DNA from 4 places in the Blastococcus colisei genome. Region 2 is predicted to be linked to each of the others. Evidence: riboswitches for the same ligand, from Rfam matches in the RefSeq annotation. Region 2 holds a riboswitch; each other region holds the start of a gene.
The links. Region 2 has a riboswitch for thiamine pyrophosphate ahead of FHU33_RS17825 (purine-cytosine permease family protein). Riboswitches for the same ligand answer to the same signal wherever they lie in the genome.
Positions count from the first base shown of each region.

Region 1 (4,203 bases), 310 kb from region 2:
TTGCCCTCGACCGAGGGTCGGAACTCCTGACGCGGGTCCGGGAGTGCGGTCGCTTCGGGATCAACGTACTCGGGTCGACCCAGTCCGCCCTTGCGCTGGGGTTCGCCAAGAAGGGCGGGACCGGCAAGTTCGACGGTGTTCACTGGGAGCTGCACGACGACCTGCCCCGGCTGCCGGGGGCTCCGGGGTGGCTGGCCTGCGAGGTCACGAGCCTGGTGGACGGTGGGGACCACGTCGTGGCTCTCGGCACGGTCGTGGCCGCGGAAACCTTCGACGGCCGGCCGCTGACGTACCACGGTCGGGTGTTCGGCACCCACGCCCATCTCGAGGAGTCGGCGTGACCACCCGGCAGTCGCCGGCCGAGGCGGTGCAGCATGCCGTTGCGGCCCTGGCCGAGGGCCGGATGGTGATCGTGGTGGACGACGCCGACCGGGAGGACGAGGGCGATCTGATACTCGCCGCCGAGTGCGTGACCGAGCAGCAGATGGCGTTCCTGGTGCGCCACACGACAGGGATCATCTGCGTGCCGATGCGCGCCGATCGCGCCGAGGAGCTGCGGTTGCCGCAGATGACTGCGGACAACACCGACGCGCACGGCACCGCGTTCACGGTGACGGTCGACCACGTCGACACGGGCACGGGAGTTTCGGCGGCAGACCGGACACGCACGGTGTGCGCGCTGGCCTCTCCGGCCACCCTTGCGGGCCATCTGCGCCGGCCCGGGCACATCTTCCCGCTGCGGGCTCGGGAGGGTGGCGTGCTGGTCCGGGCGGGACACACTGAGGCCGCCGTCGACCTGACAACCATGGCCGGACTGTCGGGCGTTGGAGTTATCGGCGAGATTGTAGACGAGGACGGGTCGATGCGCCGCGGCGCCTCCTTGGCCGCGTTCGCCGCCGAGCACGACCTGCCGGTGCTCGCGATCGCCGATCTCATCCGGTACCGGCGGGCCACAGAGCAGCTGGTGGAGCTAGTCGCCAGCTCACACATGCCGACGAAGTTCGGGGACTTCCGGGCGCTGGCCTACCGCAGCACCCTGGACGGGAGCGAGCACCTGGCACTGGTTCTCGGGGACGTCGCGGCAGCGGGACGGAGCGAGGGCGGCGCACTGGTCCGCGTGCACTCGGAGTGTCTCACCGGTGACATCCTGGGCTCCCTACGCTGTGACTGCGGCGGGCAGCTGGAGCAGGCGCTGCGGGCCGTGGCCGCGGAGGGCTGCGGCGCGGTGGTCTACCTGCGCGGACACGAGGGCCGCGGCATCGGGCTGGCACACAAGATCCGCGCCTACGCCCTGCAGGAGCAGGGTCTGGACACGGTGGACGCCAACACGGCCCAGGGCCTGCCCGTCGACTCCCGGAGCTACGGCGTCGGCGCGCAAATCCTCGGCGACCTCGGTATCACACAGCTGCGGCTGATCACCAACAACCCGGCCAAATTCGGAGGCCTGGAGGGCTACGGGCTGACGATCGTGGGCCGGGTGGCGCTGCCGGTGGTGGAGACGCCGCACAACGTCAGCTACCTGCGCACCAAGCAGCTGCGGATGGGCCACCGTCTGCGGACGCGCGCCGCCGAGGCGTGGCTGAGAGACGGCTGAGGGACGGCTGCCCGTGAGCCCCATCTTGGGCTGGCCCATCGCTCTGCTAAGGGCCTCGTTGAGACAGCTGCGCTGTGGTGGCAGGGCAGGGGGGCGGCGCTAAGCGAGCGCAGATATCTCGGTAGGCTGGGTGCGCGATGTGCGGGAGCTCGGAGGAACCGGGCTGAGAGGGCGGCTGACTGTGCCGCCGACCGCTGGAACCTGACCGGGTAATGCCGGCGTAGGGAGCGATCATGGGCGCGTCGGGCGCTGTCGGTGCCACCACGTCGTCGGGCGATGCCCCGATCACGCTGTCCCAAGCGCCGCCTCGGACGCTGGGCCTGCGGGACACCGCGGGGTTGTGGGGCAACCTGGGGATCAGCCTGCTGCTGCCGGTGGCGGCCACCTACGTGGTCCTCGCCGACCACCCGCTGTCGGTGACGATCGGCGCGATCGTGGTCGGTGCGGTAATCGGATCGGTGTTGCTGGGCCTGGGGGCGGCGGCCGGCGCTCGGGAGGGCGTGCCGGCGATGGTGCTGATGCGGGGGCTGCTGGGCCGGCGGACGTCGTTCTTGCCCACCGCCTTCAACCTCGTGCAGTGCGTGGGCTGGGCCGCCTTCGAGGTGTGGATCATCGCCGAGGCCGCCTCCCGGGCGCTGGATGCACCGCGCTGGCCATTCGTCCTCGCCGCGGGCGCGCTGGCCACGCTGATGGCGCTGCGCCCACTGGGCGCGGTGCGGGTGCTGGCCCGGTACGCGGTGTGGGCGGCGCTGGCCGCGATCGTCTACCTGTACATCCAGGTGTTGTCCGAGCCGCTGCCGGCGGTGACCGAGGTCGGGGCCGCATCGTTCTGGACGGCGGCCGACATCGTGATCGCGTTGCCGGTCTCCTGGTTCCCGCTGGCGGCGGACTACACCCGGCACGTCCGGCGCGGGCGGGACGCATTCGTGGGCGCCACGGCCGGCTACGGCGCCGCCACCATCGCCCTGTTCACCCTCGGCGCGCTGGCGCTGGTCGCCTACGGACGAGGCGGTCTGGACGTCGTGGATGCGCTACTGGCCGTTCCGCTCGGGCTGCTGGCCGTCCTGGTGCTGCTGGTGGTGGCGGTCGACGAGGCGTTCGCCAACATCTACTCCACGGCGGTGTCGGCGCAGAACGTAATGGCCCGGCTGGACCGCCGGATGCTGGCCGTGCTGGTCGGAGTGCTTGCCACCGGGCTCGCGCTGACGGCCGACCTGGTCGCCTACGAGCCCTTCCTCTTCCTGATCGGCGCGGTGTTCGTCCCACTGGTCGGGGTCTTCGTGGTCGCCTACTGGCTGCTGCCGCACGGCCGCTGGGATGTGTCGGACACTGCGCCGGCGCGCCCGGCGCTGCTACTGGCATGGGCGGCCGGTTTCGTGGCCTACCAGCTGACGCTGCCGACCTTCTTTCCCGGACCGGGCGGGGTCTGGACGGCGTGGTGGTCCTCCCGCCAGGCCGAGCTGGGCATCGACCCGGCCAACGGCTGGTCCGCGTCGCTGGTCGGCCTCGCGGTGGCCGCGGCACTGACCACGCTGGTCTGGCTGCCCGGCGGGCTGTCCGCCCGCCGCCGCGGGGACTGGTCCAAGGCCCTCCGGTGACAGGCCGCCGAATGCGCGCCGCCGGCCGAACCGACCCCCCGCTTCCGGCCGGCCCGGACCGGGCGGTGGAGGTTCGCCGCCGGATCGGCGGGTTGCACGTCCTCACCGACGCCCGTCAGGGCAGGGACGCCCTCGGTGTCGTCTCCGCGGCGGTGGCGGCCGGCGCCCGGATCGTGCAGGTCCGGGTGAAGTTCTGCCCGGACCGGGCGCTGTACGACTTCGCCGCCCGGGTCGCGGAAGTCTGCGCGCGGCGAGGAGCGACGTGCATCGTCGACGACCGGGTCGACATTGCGCTCGCGGTCGGCGCCGCGGGCACCCACCTGGGCGCCGGCGACCTGCCGGTGGCTGCGGCGCGCTCGATCGCCGGCCCGAACCATCTACTGGGGGGCACGGCGCGCACCGCCGCGACCGCCGCCGAGCTGGTGCAGGCCGGCGCGGACTACCTCGGCGTGGGGCCTGCCTTCTCCACCGCGACCAAGACCGGGCTGCCGGCCCCACTGGGCGTCGACGGGATCGCAGCGGTCGCGGCGGCGGTCGCCGTACCGGTGATCGCCATCGGCGGCATCACCGCCGCCCGGATCCCTGCGTTGCTGGCGGCCGGCGCGTCCGGCGTGGCCGTCGTCTCCGCCGTGTCCGACGCAGCCGACCCGGGAATGGCCACCCGAGCGCTGCTGGCGGCACTGGTCGCGGCACCGCAGAGCCGCCCGCCGCGCCCGGAACCAGGCCCGCCGCCGGCCACCCGCGTCCCCCGGTCGGCGCCCCGGTGAACGAGATCGCCGTCGCCGGCGGCGGACTGATCGGGCTGACCGTGGCCTGGCGGTGCGCGCAGCGCGGGCTGTCGGTGACCGTCGTCGACGAGGCTCCCGGCACCGGGGCCTCCTTCGCCGCGGCCGGAATGCTGGCGCCGGTGACCGAGGCCGCCTACGGCGAGGAGCCGCTGCTGCGGCTATGCCGGGCTTCGCTGCAGCGCTATCCCGGCTTCGTCGCCGAGCTGGCGCAGACCTCTGACGT
Region 1 covers NZ_VFQE01000001.1:4,057,943-4,062,145, forward strand. The annotation lists gene FHU33_RS19365 (flavin reductase family protein) at 1-341, shown strand, start outside; gene FHU33_RS19370 (bifunctional 3,4-dihydroxy-2-butanone-4-phosphate synthase/GTP cyclohydrolase II) at 338-1,594, shown strand; TPP riboswitch at 1,726-1,838, shown strand; gene FHU33_RS19375 (purine-cytosine permease family protein) at 1,828-3,192, shown strand; gene thiE (thiamine phosphate synthase) at 3,258-3,959, shown strand; gene thiO (glycine oxidase ThiO) at 3,956-4,203, shown strand, end outside.
Region 1: it holds a riboswitch for thiamine pyrophosphate, as region 2 does, so the genes downstream of both, FHU33_RS19375 (purine-cytosine permease family protein) here and FHU33_RS17825 (purine-cytosine permease family protein) in region 2, are expected to answer to the same signal.

Region 2 (4,203 bases):
TGCGGGCATCCAGTCCCCCGGCACGGGGCACTCACCGCGACCACCTGTCGCAGCCGAGAGATTCGTCCGGTGGGCAACGGAGCTCCATGTGCACTTCGCGCGCAATGGAACGGCGCAGCGTGTGCTCGTTGTCCGGGCGGACACCGAACCGACGATGCTGACGCAGTGGTCAGTGGCGATCTGGGATGCGATCTCCAGTGATCGTTGGCGCCCGCGCCCATGCCGAGTTGGCAGGCGGGCACCGACAGTGCGCACGGGGTATCCGGGATGCTAGAGCCGCCGGAGCAGCGGCATCATGACGTCGTCGACCACCGCCACGGCCAGCTCCTGATCGACGTCCATGCCACTGATCATCCAGCGGAGCAAGAGGATCGCCGGGCCCGCCTCGGCAGCCAACGACGCTGCGCCACTCGCCACCAACTCGCCGCGATCGACGGCACGCTCGCAGACCGTTCCGAAGGCTTCCGCCCAACGCGCCATGGGACCACGTCGGAAGGCTTCCTCCAGGGCCGGTTCCTGGTTCATGACACCGATCAGCGCTCGACTGGCGCTTCCACCCGGGCCCGCCAGCACCGCGGCCAGTGCGGTCAGCAGCGCGACCATGTCATCCCGCAGGGAACCAGAGTCCGGGATCACGAGCGTCTCATCGCTAGCCGTATCGATGAGGCTCACCAGCACGTCCGCCTTGGACGACCAGCGCCGATAGATTGTCGCCTTGCTGACGCCGGCGGTTCTGGCCACCGCATCCATGGTCAGTCCGGCGTAGCCGACCTGCGCCAACACCTCCAGGACAGCAGCCTGAATCGCCCGGTCACGAGAGGGATCCAGTCGACGCCGCCGGGGTCGCGCACCCGCCGGGGGAACGCCCCAGGACAGCGAGCTCGGCTGACGCAGTGACACTGAGTGAGCCTAACGAGGGATCGTCGCGACAGACAAGATCGCTGAGGGGGAAACCCGCTGCTCGAAGACGGGGTACGCCGAACGTCCAGCGCCCTCCAGTAGAAGGAACCCCCGAGTTCCGCCTGTCATCCCTAGCCTCCCGTAGGGCAGCGCGACGCGCACGGCATCCCCCTCGTCGGGCTCTGTCGGCAGGGAAGGCGGGTGGCATGAGCGAGGTCTTCAGTTCGCAGTCACCGAGCTGTCGGCATGTCCTCAGTGCCGTGCTCGACACGTTGGCCCAACTGGGCTGCGCCGGCCTGACCGCCGATGAGATCAAGGCCCGAGCGGGCGCCGCCGGTCCGGCCCTCGGGGATTCGCCCGATCTGGAGGCCTTGGTGGTCAGCGCGCTCGAGCATGTACAGCTGTTTCCCGCGTTCGAGCCTTCGGGAGATCTCGACCGGGACTTGCACACGCTGCTGCAGCCGTGGCGAACCGCATCGAGCAGGGACGAACGTGTCGTAGCCGCAGTGCTCAGCGCCGCCATCTGGAACCCGCGCCTCGAGGTCGCGGTCCATGACGCGCTCGACCGGCCCCTGATGCATGCCGTCTCGGCGGTCGTTGCGCGCGCCGAGGGCCACGGGACGATTCCGGATTACGCTATCCAAACTCTGTGCTGGGTGCTGCGCGGGCTGCTGATCGACCGACTGCGCTCCAGGCCCCGGGCGGCGGTCGACATCGACCGCCTCGTCCACTTCCTCATCGCCGGACTGCAGATGGAAGCGGCAGTCGCCGCCCGTGGACGGTCCCAGGCCCTCGATAGATCTCTGAGAGAGCCGCCGGCGTGACCGCCGTTCAGCTGGCGCTGGTCGAGGTGGAATCCCTCCCCGAAGCCCGACGACGAGGACCTCGCCGAGGAGATCGCGCTGTCCGGCCCGGCGCGTACCCGCACCGTCGAGGAGGCGCAGCCCTCGATCGGGGCCACCATTGTGTCATCGACGAGCGCTGCCAGCTCTTCGGAAGCGGACCCGACCCCGCACGCGATGTGGGCGGCAGGAGGAAGTTGGCTCACCAGCGTGCTGGCCCGACGGGGTCTCCGCGGCGGTCGCCAGGTCGGGCCGCGCCGGGCAGCTGCACGCCTACGCCACGGACCTGCCACGCATGGAACACATGCCCGAGACGCTGAGAAGGCCGGGGGTCTCGGGCCGGCCTTCTCGCTCGCCGGGGAGCCGGGGCGCCGACCGTCGCGGACCTGCGCATCTGCTCAGGCCGGTTGTGCGCTGTGGTGGCAGAGCAGGGGGCGGCGCTCGGCGAGCGCGGATATCTCGGTAGGCTGGATGCGCGATGTGCGGGAGCTCGGAGGTACCGGGCTGAGAGGGCGGCTGACTGTGCCGCCGACCGCTGGAACCTGACCGGGTAATGCCGGCGTAGGGAGCGATTATGAGCAGGTCCGGCGCTGTCGGTGCCACCACGTCATCGGGGGATGCACCGATCACGCTGTCCCAAGCACCGCCTCGGACGCTGGGCCTGCGGGACACGGCGGGGTTGTGGGGCAGCCTGGGGGTCAGCCTGCTGTTGCCGGTGGCGGCCACCTACGTGGTCCTCGCCGACCGCCCGCTGTCGGTGACGATCGGCGCGATCGTGGTCGGTGCGGTGATCGGATCGGTGTTGCTGGGCCTGGGGGCGGCGGCCGGCGCCCGGGAGGGCGTGCCGGCGATGGTGCTGATGCGGGGGTTGCTGGGTCGGCGGACGTCGTTCCTGCCCACCGCTTTCAATCTCGTGCAGTGCGTGGGCTGGGCCGCCTTCGAGGTGTGGATCATCGCCGAGGCCGCCTCCCGGGCGCTGGATGCACCGCGCTGGCCGTTCGTCCTCGCCGCGGGCGCGCTGGCCACGCTGATGGCGCTGCGCCCGCTGGGCGCGGTGCGGGTGCTGGCGCGGTACGCGGTGTGGGCGGCGCTGGCCGCGATCGTCTACCTGTACATCCAGGTGTTGTCCGAGCCGCTGCCGGCGGTGACCGAGCGCGGGGCCGGATCGTTCTGGACGGCGGCTGACATCGTGATCGCGTTGCCGGTTTCCTGGTTTCCGCTGGCGGCGGACTACACCCGGCACGTCCGGCGGGGGCGGGACGCGTTCGTGGGCGCTGCGGCCGGCTACGGCGGCGCCGCCATGGCTCTGTTCACTCTCGGCGCGCTGGCGCTGGTCGCCTACGGGCGGGGCGGTCTGGACGTCGTGGATGCGCTGCTGGCCGTTCCGCTCGGGCTGCTGGCCGTCCTGGTGCTGCTCGTGGTGGAGGTGGACGAGGCGTTCGCCAACGTCTACTCGACGGCGGTGTCGGCGCAGAACGTGGTGGCCCGGCTGGACCGCCGGGTGCTGGCCGGGGTCGTGGGCGTGGGAGCCACCGGGCTGGCGCTGATGGCCGACCTGGTCGCCTACGAGCCGTTCCTCTTCCTGATCGGCGCGGTGTTCGTTCCGCTGGTCGGGGTCTTCGTGGTCGCCTACTGGCTGCTGCCGCGCGGCCGCTGGGATGTGTCGGACACTGCGCCGGCGCGCCCGGCCCTGCTGCTGGCGTGGGCGGCCGGTTTCGTGGCCTACCAGCTGACGCTGCCGACCTTCTTCGCCGGACCGGGTGGGGGCTGGACGGCGTGGTGGTCCGCCCGCCAGGCCGAGCTGGGCATCGACCCGGCCAACGGCTGGTCAGCCTCGCTGGTCAGCCTCGCGGTGGCCGCGGCACTGACCACGCTGATCTGTCTGCCCGGCGGCCTGTCCGCCCGCCGCCGCCGGGCCCGGTTCCCGGTCGCCCCGTCCAAGGCCCTCCGGTGACGGGCCGCCGAATGGGCGCCGCCGGCCGGACCGACTCCCCGCTACCGGTCGGCCCGGACCGTGCGGTGGAGGTTCGCCGGCGGATCGGCGGATTGCACGTGCTCACCGACGCCCGTCAGGGCAGGGACGCCCTCGGTGTCGTCTCCGCGGCGGTGGCGGCCGGCGCCCGGATCGTGCAGGTCCGGGTGAAGTTCTGCCCGGACCGGGCGCTGTACGACTTCGCCGCCCGGGTCGCGGAAGTCTGCGCGCGGCGCGGAGCGACGTGCATCGTCGACGACCGGGTCGACATTGCGCTCGCGGTCGGCGCGGCGGGCACCCACCTGGGCGCCGGCGACCTGCCGGTGGCCGCGGCGCGCTCGATCGCCGGCCCGAACCATCTGCTGGGTGGCACGGCGCGGACCGCCGCGACCGCCGCCGAGCTGGTGGCCGCCGGAGCGGACTACCTCGGGGTGGGCCCGGCCTTCGCCACCGCGACCAAGACCGGGCTGCCGGACCCGCTGGGTGTCG
Region 2 covers NZ_VFQE01000001.1:3,743,268-3,747,470, forward strand. The annotation lists gene FHU33_RS17815 (TetR/AcrR family transcriptional regulator) at 271-783, opposite strand; gene FHU33_RS17820 (TetR/AcrR family transcriptional regulator C-terminal ligand-binding domain-containing protein) at 1,107-1,724, shown strand; TPP riboswitch at 2,215-2,327, shown strand; gene FHU33_RS17825 (purine-cytosine permease family protein) at 2,317-3,696, shown strand; gene thiE (thiamine phosphate synthase) at 3,693-4,203, shown strand, end outside.

Region 3 (4,203 bases), 3.6 Mb from region 2:
GCGTCCGGCAGTCATCGGATGGCGACCGGCGCCAGGGCTGCGCGGAGTAGTCGCGCCGCGGCCGCCGGATCGTCGGCTGCGCAGATGTCGGACACCACGCAGATCCCGTCGACACCGGTCGCGGCCACGGCGGCCGCTCGCGTGGCGTCGATCCCGCCGATCGCGACGGCGCAGAGCCCCCCGGCGCGGGCGAGGGAGGTCAGGTGGCCGACTGTGTCCAGCCCCAGGCCGGGACCCGCCTCCGGCTTGGTCGGTGTGGCCCAGACCGGGCTGAGACCGACGACGTCGACGGTTCCCGGCGGTAGCCGCAGGGCCTTCTCGAGGTCGTCGGCACTCTCCACCGACAGCCCGATCAGCCGGTCGGGCCCGAGCAGCGCTCGGACCTCGGCTGCCGGCAGGTCCTCCTGGCCGACGTGCACGCCGTCGGCGCCGGCCAGCAGGGCGACGTCCACGGCATCGTTGACGACGACCGACACGTCCGGTCGGTCGGCGACCGCGGCCTGGACCGCTCGGGTCAGCGCCAGCAGCTCACGCCGGGAGGCGACCTTGTCCCGGACCTGGACGGCGGTCACTCCGCCGGCCACCGCGGCACGGACGACATCGGCCACCGGCCGGGGGCGGCACAGTTCCGTGTCGGTGACCAGGTACAGCGTGAGGTCGAACGGCCGTCTCACCCGGCGACCCGGACGTCCGCCACGCGGAGGTCCGCGATGGCCAGGGCGTCCCCGTCCACCGCGTCGAGGGCGTCGAGCCACGCGGCGGCGAACGTGCCGGGCCCCGCGGCCGTCGCCGTCGCCCACTCGGCGGCCAGCGCGACGTGGGCGTGCGCGGCGGCCGCACCGGTCAACGGATCGTCGGTGACGGCGAGGTAGGCCGCCACCAGCGCACCGAGCGCGCAGCCGGCGCCGGTCGTCCGCGTGAGCAGGACCGATCCGCCGCCGACGCGGACGATCCGGCGTCCGTCGGTGAGCAGGTCGACCTCACCACTCACCGCGACCACACCCCCGGTGTGAAGGGCCAGTCCCACCGCCGCGGCGACCGCGTCGTCGGTGGCGGCGGTGCTGTCCACGCCGCGGCCGCCGGCGCCGGCTCCGGCGAGCGCCATGACCTCGGAGGCGTTGCCGCGGACGACGGTGGGACGCAGCGCCACCAGTTCAGCGGCGAGTTCCGTGCGGTAGGCCAGGCCGCCCACTGCGACCGGGTCGAGCACCCAGGGCGTTCCCGCCGTTCCGGCCGACCGGGCTGCGAGTCGCATCGCCTCGGCGGTGCGGCGGTGGACGGTGCCGACGTTGACCAGCACGGCGGAGGCCACGGCGGCGAAGTCGCCGGCCTCCTCCGGGGCATCGACCATGGCCGGTGCCGCGCCCGCGGCGAGCAGCGCGTTGGCCGTGATCGCCTGCACGACGGTGTTCGTGAGGCAGTGCACCAGAGGTGCGTTCGCGCGCACTGCCTCGCGGGCAGCGTTGAGTTCGACGGCATCCATGCCGGTGACATCCCTTCGCCAGTACCAACTGGAGCAGGTTCGACGGGTGTGTTCTCAGTCCCGGTCAGGACACCCCGTGCCACGTACGCCCCGAACGTAACAGCCGGGCGGGTGGCCGTGCTGCCCGGGCGAGGACGGGAACGACCGGCTAGCGTGCCGCCCGTACGCGGGAGCCCATCGGAATGGGCTGAGAGGGCGGCAGGGGTCGCCGACCGTTGGAACCTGTCCGGGTCATGCCGGCGTAGGGAGGCAGTTGTGCGTGCTGTGCGTTTCCACGGAGCGGGACGATCTGTGGTCGTCGAGGACGTCCCGGGTCCTCGCCCGGGCCCCACGGAGGTGTTGATCGACGTCGCCGCCGCGGGGGTGTGCGGCACTGAGTTGCACTTCCTCGACGGGCTGCTGACCCCGGCCCGGACCCCCATCACCCTGGGACACGAGGTGGCCGGCGTCGTCGCCGAGGTGGGCGACGGCGTCGAGGACGTCGCCGTGGGAGACCGCGTCGCGGTGCACTACCGGCATGCCTGCCACCGGTGCCGCTCGTGCCAGGCCGGGAACGACCACCTCTGTGACGCCCCGCTCGGGTTCCTCGCCTTCGCCAGCGACGGGGGATTCGCCGAGCAGGTCGTCGTCCCCGCCTCCGCAGTGGTCCGGGTGCCCGACGGGCTGGACCTCGCGGTCGCGGCCACGCTGTGCTGCAGCGGCACCACGGCGCTGCACGCGGTGGGCGTGGCGGGGGTCCGGGCGGGCGCCGACGCCGTCGTCTACGGGACCGGGGGCGTCGGCCTGGCCCTCGTCCAGGTCCTCCGTGAGGCCGGGGCGCGGCCGATCGCCGTCGCCCGGGATCCCCAGCGGTTGCGGCTGGCGCGCGAGCTGGGAGCGGAGGTCACGGTGGACGGGAGCGGGGACGTCGAGGCCCCGATCCGGGAGGCGACCGGCGGCGCCGGCGCCGACGTGGTCTTCGAGCTGGTCGGCACCAGGGAGACCAGCGCCGCCGCTCTGGCGTCCCTGGGCAAGCGGGGAACGCTGGTCTACGTCGGCTACAGCTTCGACACCGTGGAGATCAGTCCGCTCTCGCTCGTCGTTCCCGAGCAGCGGATCGTCACCTCGGTCGGCAACCGCCGCTCCGAGTTGGTCGAGGCGCTCGACCTGGGCGCCCGGGGCCTGCTGCGCACGACGGTGGACGAACATTTCCTCGACGACGCCCCGCGCGTCCTCGACGAGCTGCGCGCCGGCCGGATCGTCGGGAGAGCGGTGCTCCGCCCCTGACGATGCGCTCACGACGACGCGCCATCCGCCTATCCGGCCGACGAGCAGGGGCGATGGGTCGCTCGGCGCGCTGCCGAGGCCGTGACAGGTTCGGTGGTCGCGGCGCATGAGCGTGATGGCGCAGGCGCGGGCCGAGCGCGAGGACCTGCTCGACCTGGTGGAGCGGCTCACCCCGGAGCAGTGGCGCACTCCGTCGCTGTGCGCGGGCTGGACGGTGCAGGACGTCGTCGCCCACGTGCTGAGCTACGACGAGCTCGGCCCACGGCAGCTGGCGGCTCGCTTCACCCGCGGTCTCTTCCTCGTCGACCGCACGAATGCGCTCGGTCTGTGCGAGTACGCCGTGCGCACTCCGGCTGAGCTGGTCGAGCTGCTCCGCGCCCACCTCACGCCGACGGGGCTGACCGCGGGCCTGGGCGGAGCGATCGCCCTCACCGACGGTCTCATCCACCAGCAGGACATCCGGCGCCCGCTGGGCGAGCCGCGGACCATCCCGGCGGAGCGGCTCGTGCCCGCGCTGCGCACCGCCCTGTTCGGCCCGGTGCTGCGCGGGGTGGTGCGCGTGCGCGACGTCCGGCTCGTGGCGACCGATCTGGACTGGGCGTTCGGTCGGGGGCCCGAGGTCCACGGCACCGCCGAGGCCCTCCTGATGGCCGTGGCGGGCCGGAGGGCGGTCGCCGACGAGCTCTCCGGGCCCGGACGGGCCCGGGTGGCGCAGCGGCTCGGTTGAGCCCGGCCATCCCTTGCCGCTGTCGGCGGTTCCGCGCACTCTGGGCAGATGGCGCACAGCGGCACGAGTGTGGGCACGGTCGTCCGATGGGACGGAAGCCAGGGCGCCGGCCTCATCGAGGCGCCGGATCTCCCGGGCGACTGCTGGGTGGAGGCAGCCGCGCTGGATCCCAGCGCCAACGGCGGTCTGCGCGCGGGACAGGTCGTCGAGGTGGAGTGGACCGAGACCGGGGCCGGTAGCCACCCCGTGCGTGCCGACCGCGTGACGCCACGGGACGACCTGCAGGCCACACCGGGCGCCTGACGCGCAGGGGACCACCCTGGAGATCAGCCGTCGACCAGTGCCGCCGCGGGCAGCCAGTCGGCGTCGAGCAGCTCGGCGATCTCCCGGAGGGACGACGTGTCCGCGCCCGCGGCCGAGCCGCTGACTGCCAGCCGCTCCACCATCACGCGCGCCACCTGCTCCTCCACGGTGTCCTCGGCGAACGCGATCCGCCACGGCGAGGTCTTCCCGTCCCGGTGGGTGCGGCCGGTGACCTGACGGGCCTGGATGCCGGAGAACCGTGGCTGGTGGAAGAGCCCCACCCGCGGGGTGTCCGAGGCAGCCCGCCCGTCCGGCAGAGTCTCGCCGGCGTGCAGCGAGATGGACGCCGTCACGGTGAACACGCAGACCATCGCGTCGCCCCGCTGGAAGCGCAGCCGCTCGCGCTCGACATCGAAGCGGTCCC
Region 3 covers NZ_VFQE01000001.1:116,214-120,416, forward strand. The annotation lists gene thiD (bifunctional hydroxymethylpyrimidine kinase/phosphomethylpyrimidine kinase) at 1-15, opposite strand, end outside; gene thiE (thiamine phosphate synthase) at 12-674, opposite strand; gene thiM (hydroxyethylthiazole kinase) at 671-1,483, opposite strand; TPP riboswitch at 1,477-1,570, opposite strand; TPP riboswitch at 1,640-1,748, shown strand; gene FHU33_RS00555 (alcohol dehydrogenase catalytic domain-containing protein) at 1,820-2,749, shown strand; gene FHU33_RS00560 (maleylpyruvate isomerase family mycothiol-dependent enzyme) at 2,856-3,476, shown strand; gene FHU33_RS00565 (hypothetical protein) at 3,525-3,779, shown strand; gene FHU33_RS00570 (DEAD/DEAH box helicase) at 3,803-4,203, opposite strand, start outside.
Region 3: it holds a riboswitch for thiamine pyrophosphate, as region 2 does, so the genes downstream of both, FHU33_RS00555 (alcohol dehydrogenase catalytic domain-containing protein) here and FHU33_RS17825 (purine-cytosine permease family protein) in region 2, are expected to answer to the same signal.

Region 4 (4,203 bases), 450 kb from region 2:
TGGAGATGGACACCGCCATCGGTTGGGCGGTGTTGCCCACGGAGTACCGCACGACCGCTCGTTGCGGTCGGCGAACAGCAGCAGGATCTGCCCTGGTCCCGCCAGCTGCGCGAGCTAAGGATGGATCTGGGCGCGGTCAGCGCACTGAGTTTGCGACGTCGTGGGCATCGCGCGGATGCCCACGACGTCGCAGGTCTCGATGGCGGGTATGCAGAACTGGTGCCGTCGGGGTCAGGGCCGGCCGGAGCTGCCCTGCGCCTGACCGTCCGCAGAACCCTGCCGCGCGGATCCTCCGCTCGAGGGCTCGGGCGCCCCGGGGGTCTCGGGCGCCGGGGGGGCCGCAGACTGCTGGGCCGGACGCTCGGCGGCCCGGGTTTCCGGGGTCGCCGGCTGTTCGGACGGACGCTCGGCGGCCCGGGTTCCCGGGGTCGCCGGCTGCTCGGGCTGGTGGGTCTCGCGGGCGTCAGTGCTGACCTGCGCACCGTCGACACCGCCGTCCTGCGCGTCCTCCCTGACGGACGTACCGAACTGCTCCTTGGTGGGGACGTCCCCAGGACCGGGCAGGTCCTCGGGTGTGCGCCTTGTCTCGTCGGGGTGAGGCACGGTGGCCTGCTCGGGGAGAACCGGACGATCGGCTGCCTCGGGCAGGTCGAAGGGGGTGACGGATTCGATCACTTCTGCGACACCGTCCTGGATGGAAGCGGGCAGGACCCCGGCGGCTCCGGCACCGGTCACGCTGACTAGCGCAAGTCCCACGCCGGTCGCGGCCTGGGCAGCGACTCCGGCAGAGGCGAACTTGGCCGCGGCGGCGGCGAGGACGGTGAACATTGTGCGGCGTCTCCTTGTGGATGGCCCGGGGGCCGCGGCGCGCGCGGACTCCGGAGCAGTGGGGGTCGTCCCCGTCGACGGGCCGACGGGATCGGTGAGAAGACCGGTCGCCAGCAGCTCGGCCAGCTGCGGGCTGGGCCGCCCGGGACGGGCGGAGCTGTTCCGGACCGTCTCGGCGAATGCCACGAGCGGAGCGGCCTCTGCCGGGACGGGTCGTCCCACGAGGAAGCACTCGAAAGCCTCGTCGAACTGGTCGTTGGTCATCTCATCCCCGACATCGCTGGACCGGCTCATAGGGGCGCGACCTCCTGCACGAGCTCACTCCGAAGGGTGACCAGTCCTCGCCGCTGCAGCGCCTTGACCGCTGCCGCGGAGCGGCCCATCACGGAGGCGACCTGCTCGACGGACAGGTCGGCGAGGATGCGCAGCAGCAGGACCGTGCGCTGATCGGCGGGCAGGGCGGCACACATCTCTTGGACGGCGCCTGAGCCCAGCACCGCGAGTGCGTCATCCTCGGCGTCGCCGCCGACGGAGCCCCGCAGGACCTCCTCACCGCAGTCGACCAGCTCGGGTCGGCGACTCCTGCGCCGCCAGTCGTCAATCAGGCGGCGGTGCGCGATGGTGAAGACCCAGGCGCGCAGCGCGGCCTCGTCCCCCTCGAACGAGGACAGGCCGTTGAAGACCCCGATGAACGTCTCACTGGCCAGGTCATCCGGCTCCAGAGCGCCGTGCAGCCGCAGGTAGCCGGTCACGGAGGGCGCCAGCTCCCGATAGAGCACCTCCAGCGCCCAGGAGGCGCCCGCCTGCGCGGCCGCCAGCACCCCGGGGAAGGGCATCCCTACTGACATCCGGCACCTCCGGCTCGAATGGACGTCGGCTCATTCATCGGCAGCGACAGGTGCGGTCTTGAGCATGGCGGAACCGCGGGTCGCAGCCTGAGGCATCAACGATCGAGTCGGTCATCCTCCCCGGGAACGTGCCTCTTCGACGCGGCTGGCTGCTTGACTCGAGTCCGCGCCCAGCCCAGCCCGCGGAAAGTGGCGAGAAGGGCCCCCGCCGCCCTCCCGGTCCGGTCCTCCGCCGTGGACCACTGGCAGCTGTAGGTGGTCAGGTCGCGCTCGTGTGCTCGTGCGCTCGTGCGCCCGGGAGCGGGACCGGGACGCGGTCACCACGTAGCTCGCCGGCCTCCGCCGCCGTGGCGATGCTCGCGTGACAGGACTCGTCGGGGTCGTGGCGGGCCGCCCGGGGGCAAGGTCTAGGGTCCCTTTCGCCACCGCGGGAGCCCGGCGTACCGGGCTGAGAAGTCGGCTGAGACGGCCGCTGACCGCCACAACCTGATCCGGTTCGTACCGGCGTAGGGAGGGGATTCCCTTGACAGCTCCGTCCACGACCTCCACGGCCAGCCGTAAGACCTACCTGGCGGGTCCGCGTCCTGGCATGCGGGTGCCGATGCGCGAGATCGTGCTCAGCACCGGCGACTCCGTCGTCCTCTACGACACGTCGGGGCCGTACACCGATCCGACCTTCGAGGCCGACGTCCGCAGCGGACTGCCGTCGGTGCGGGCGGCATGGATCGCCGAGCGCGGCGACACCGAGGAGTACGAGGGCCGCCCGGTCCGGCCCGAGGACGACGGTCGTCGCTCCGGCGACCTGCGCAACCTCGACGCGGTGTTCGCCGCCGACGGACGCCGGCCCCTGCGGGCTCGGGACGGTGCCGCCGTGACCCAGCTCGCCCACGCCCGGCGGGGGCAGATCACCCCGGAGATGGAGTTCATCGCCGTCCGGGAGGGTGTGCCGGCCGAGCAGGTGCGAGCCGAGGTGGCCCGGGGCCGGGCCGTGATCCCGGCCAACGTGAACCATCCGGAGTCCGAGCCGATGATCATCGGCCGGGAGTTCCTCGTGAAGGTGAACGCCAACATCGGCAACTCGGCCGTGGCCTCGTCGATCGAGGAGGAGGTGGACAAGATGACCTGGGCGACCCGCTGGGGTGCCGACACCGTCATGGACCTCTCCACCGGCCGTAACATCCACAGCACCCGGGAGTGGATCCTCCGCAACTCGCCGGTGCCGATCGGCACCGTGCCGATCTACCAGGCGCTGGAGAAGGTCGGCGGCAAGGCCGAGGAGCTGTCCTGGGAGGTCTACCGGGACACGGTGATCGAGCAGTGCGAGCAGGGCGTCGACTACATAACCGTGCACGCCGGCGTGCTGCTGCGCTACGTGCCGCTCACCGCCCGGCGGAAGACCGGCATCGTCTCCCGTGGCGGGTCGATCATGGCGGCGTGGTGCCTGGCCCACCACGAGGAGAACTTCCTTTACACCCGTTTCTCGGAGCTCTGCGAGATCCTCCGGGCCTACGACGTCACCTTCTCCCTCGGCGACGGGCTCCGGCCGGGAAGCGTCGCTGACGCCAACGACGAGGCCCAGCTGGCCGAGCTGCGCACCCTCGGCGAGCTGACCACCGTGGCCTGGGAGCACGACGTCCAGGTCATGATTGAAGGCCCCGGCCACGTGCCCATGAACAAGATCAAGGAGAACGTCGACCTGCAACTCGAGCTGTGCCACGAGGCGCCGTTCTACACCCTCGGGCCCCTCACCACGGATGTCGCGCCGGGGTACGACCACATCACCTCCGCGATCGGCGCGGCCATGATCGCCTGGCACGGCACCGCGATGCTCTGCTACGTCACGCCCAAGGAGCACCTGGGCCTGCCCGACCGGGACGACGTCAAGGACGGCATGATCGCCTACAAGATCGCCGCGCACGCAGCCGACGTCGCGAAGGGGCACCCCGGCGCCCAGATGTGGGACGACGCCCTCTCCGACGCCCGCTTCGAGTTCCGCTGGGAGGACCAGTTCAACCTCGCGCTCGACCCGGACACCGCCCGGTCGATGCACGACGAGACGCTGCCGGCCGCCCCAGCCAAGACGGCGCACTTCTGCTCCATGTGCGGCCCGCATTTCTGCTCGATGCGGATCTCGCAGGACGTGCGCCGCTACGCCGAGGAGCGGGGGCTGACGTCGGAGGAGGCGATCGACGCAGGCCTCCGGGAGAAGGCGGCCGAGTTCACTGCGCACGGCGGCCGCATCCAGCTGCCTCTGGCCGAGTAGCCCCGTGACGCCGGACGAGCGGGTGTGGCCCCGGCCGGTGCCGCTCGTCGGTGATGCGACCGCGGCCTCCGAGCGGGCCGCCGACCCGACCGGCTGGGCGCTGGGGACCGAGGCCCGGGCGGGGCTGTACGAGGCGATCGGGGTCCGGCGGGACGTCCGCCGGTTCCGTCCAGACCCGCTGCCCGACGAGGTCCTGCAGCGAGTCCTCGGGGCCGCGCACGCCGCTCCGTCGGTCGGGCACAGCCAGCCCTGGCGGTTCCTCGT
Region 4 covers NZ_VFQE01000001.1:3,294,373-3,298,575, reverse strand. The annotation lists gene FHU33_RS15710 (hypothetical protein) at 232-1,122, opposite strand; gene FHU33_RS15705 (RNA polymerase sigma factor) at 1,119-1,676, opposite strand; TPP riboswitch at 2,094-2,206, shown strand; gene thiC (phosphomethylpyrimidine synthase ThiC) at 2,200-3,939, shown strand; gene bluB (5,6-dimethylbenzimidazole synthase) at 3,944-4,203, shown strand, end outside.
Region 4: it holds a riboswitch for thiamine pyrophosphate, as region 2 does, so the genes downstream of both, thiC (phosphomethylpyrimidine synthase ThiC) here and FHU33_RS17825 (purine-cytosine permease family protein) in region 2, are expected to answer to the same signal.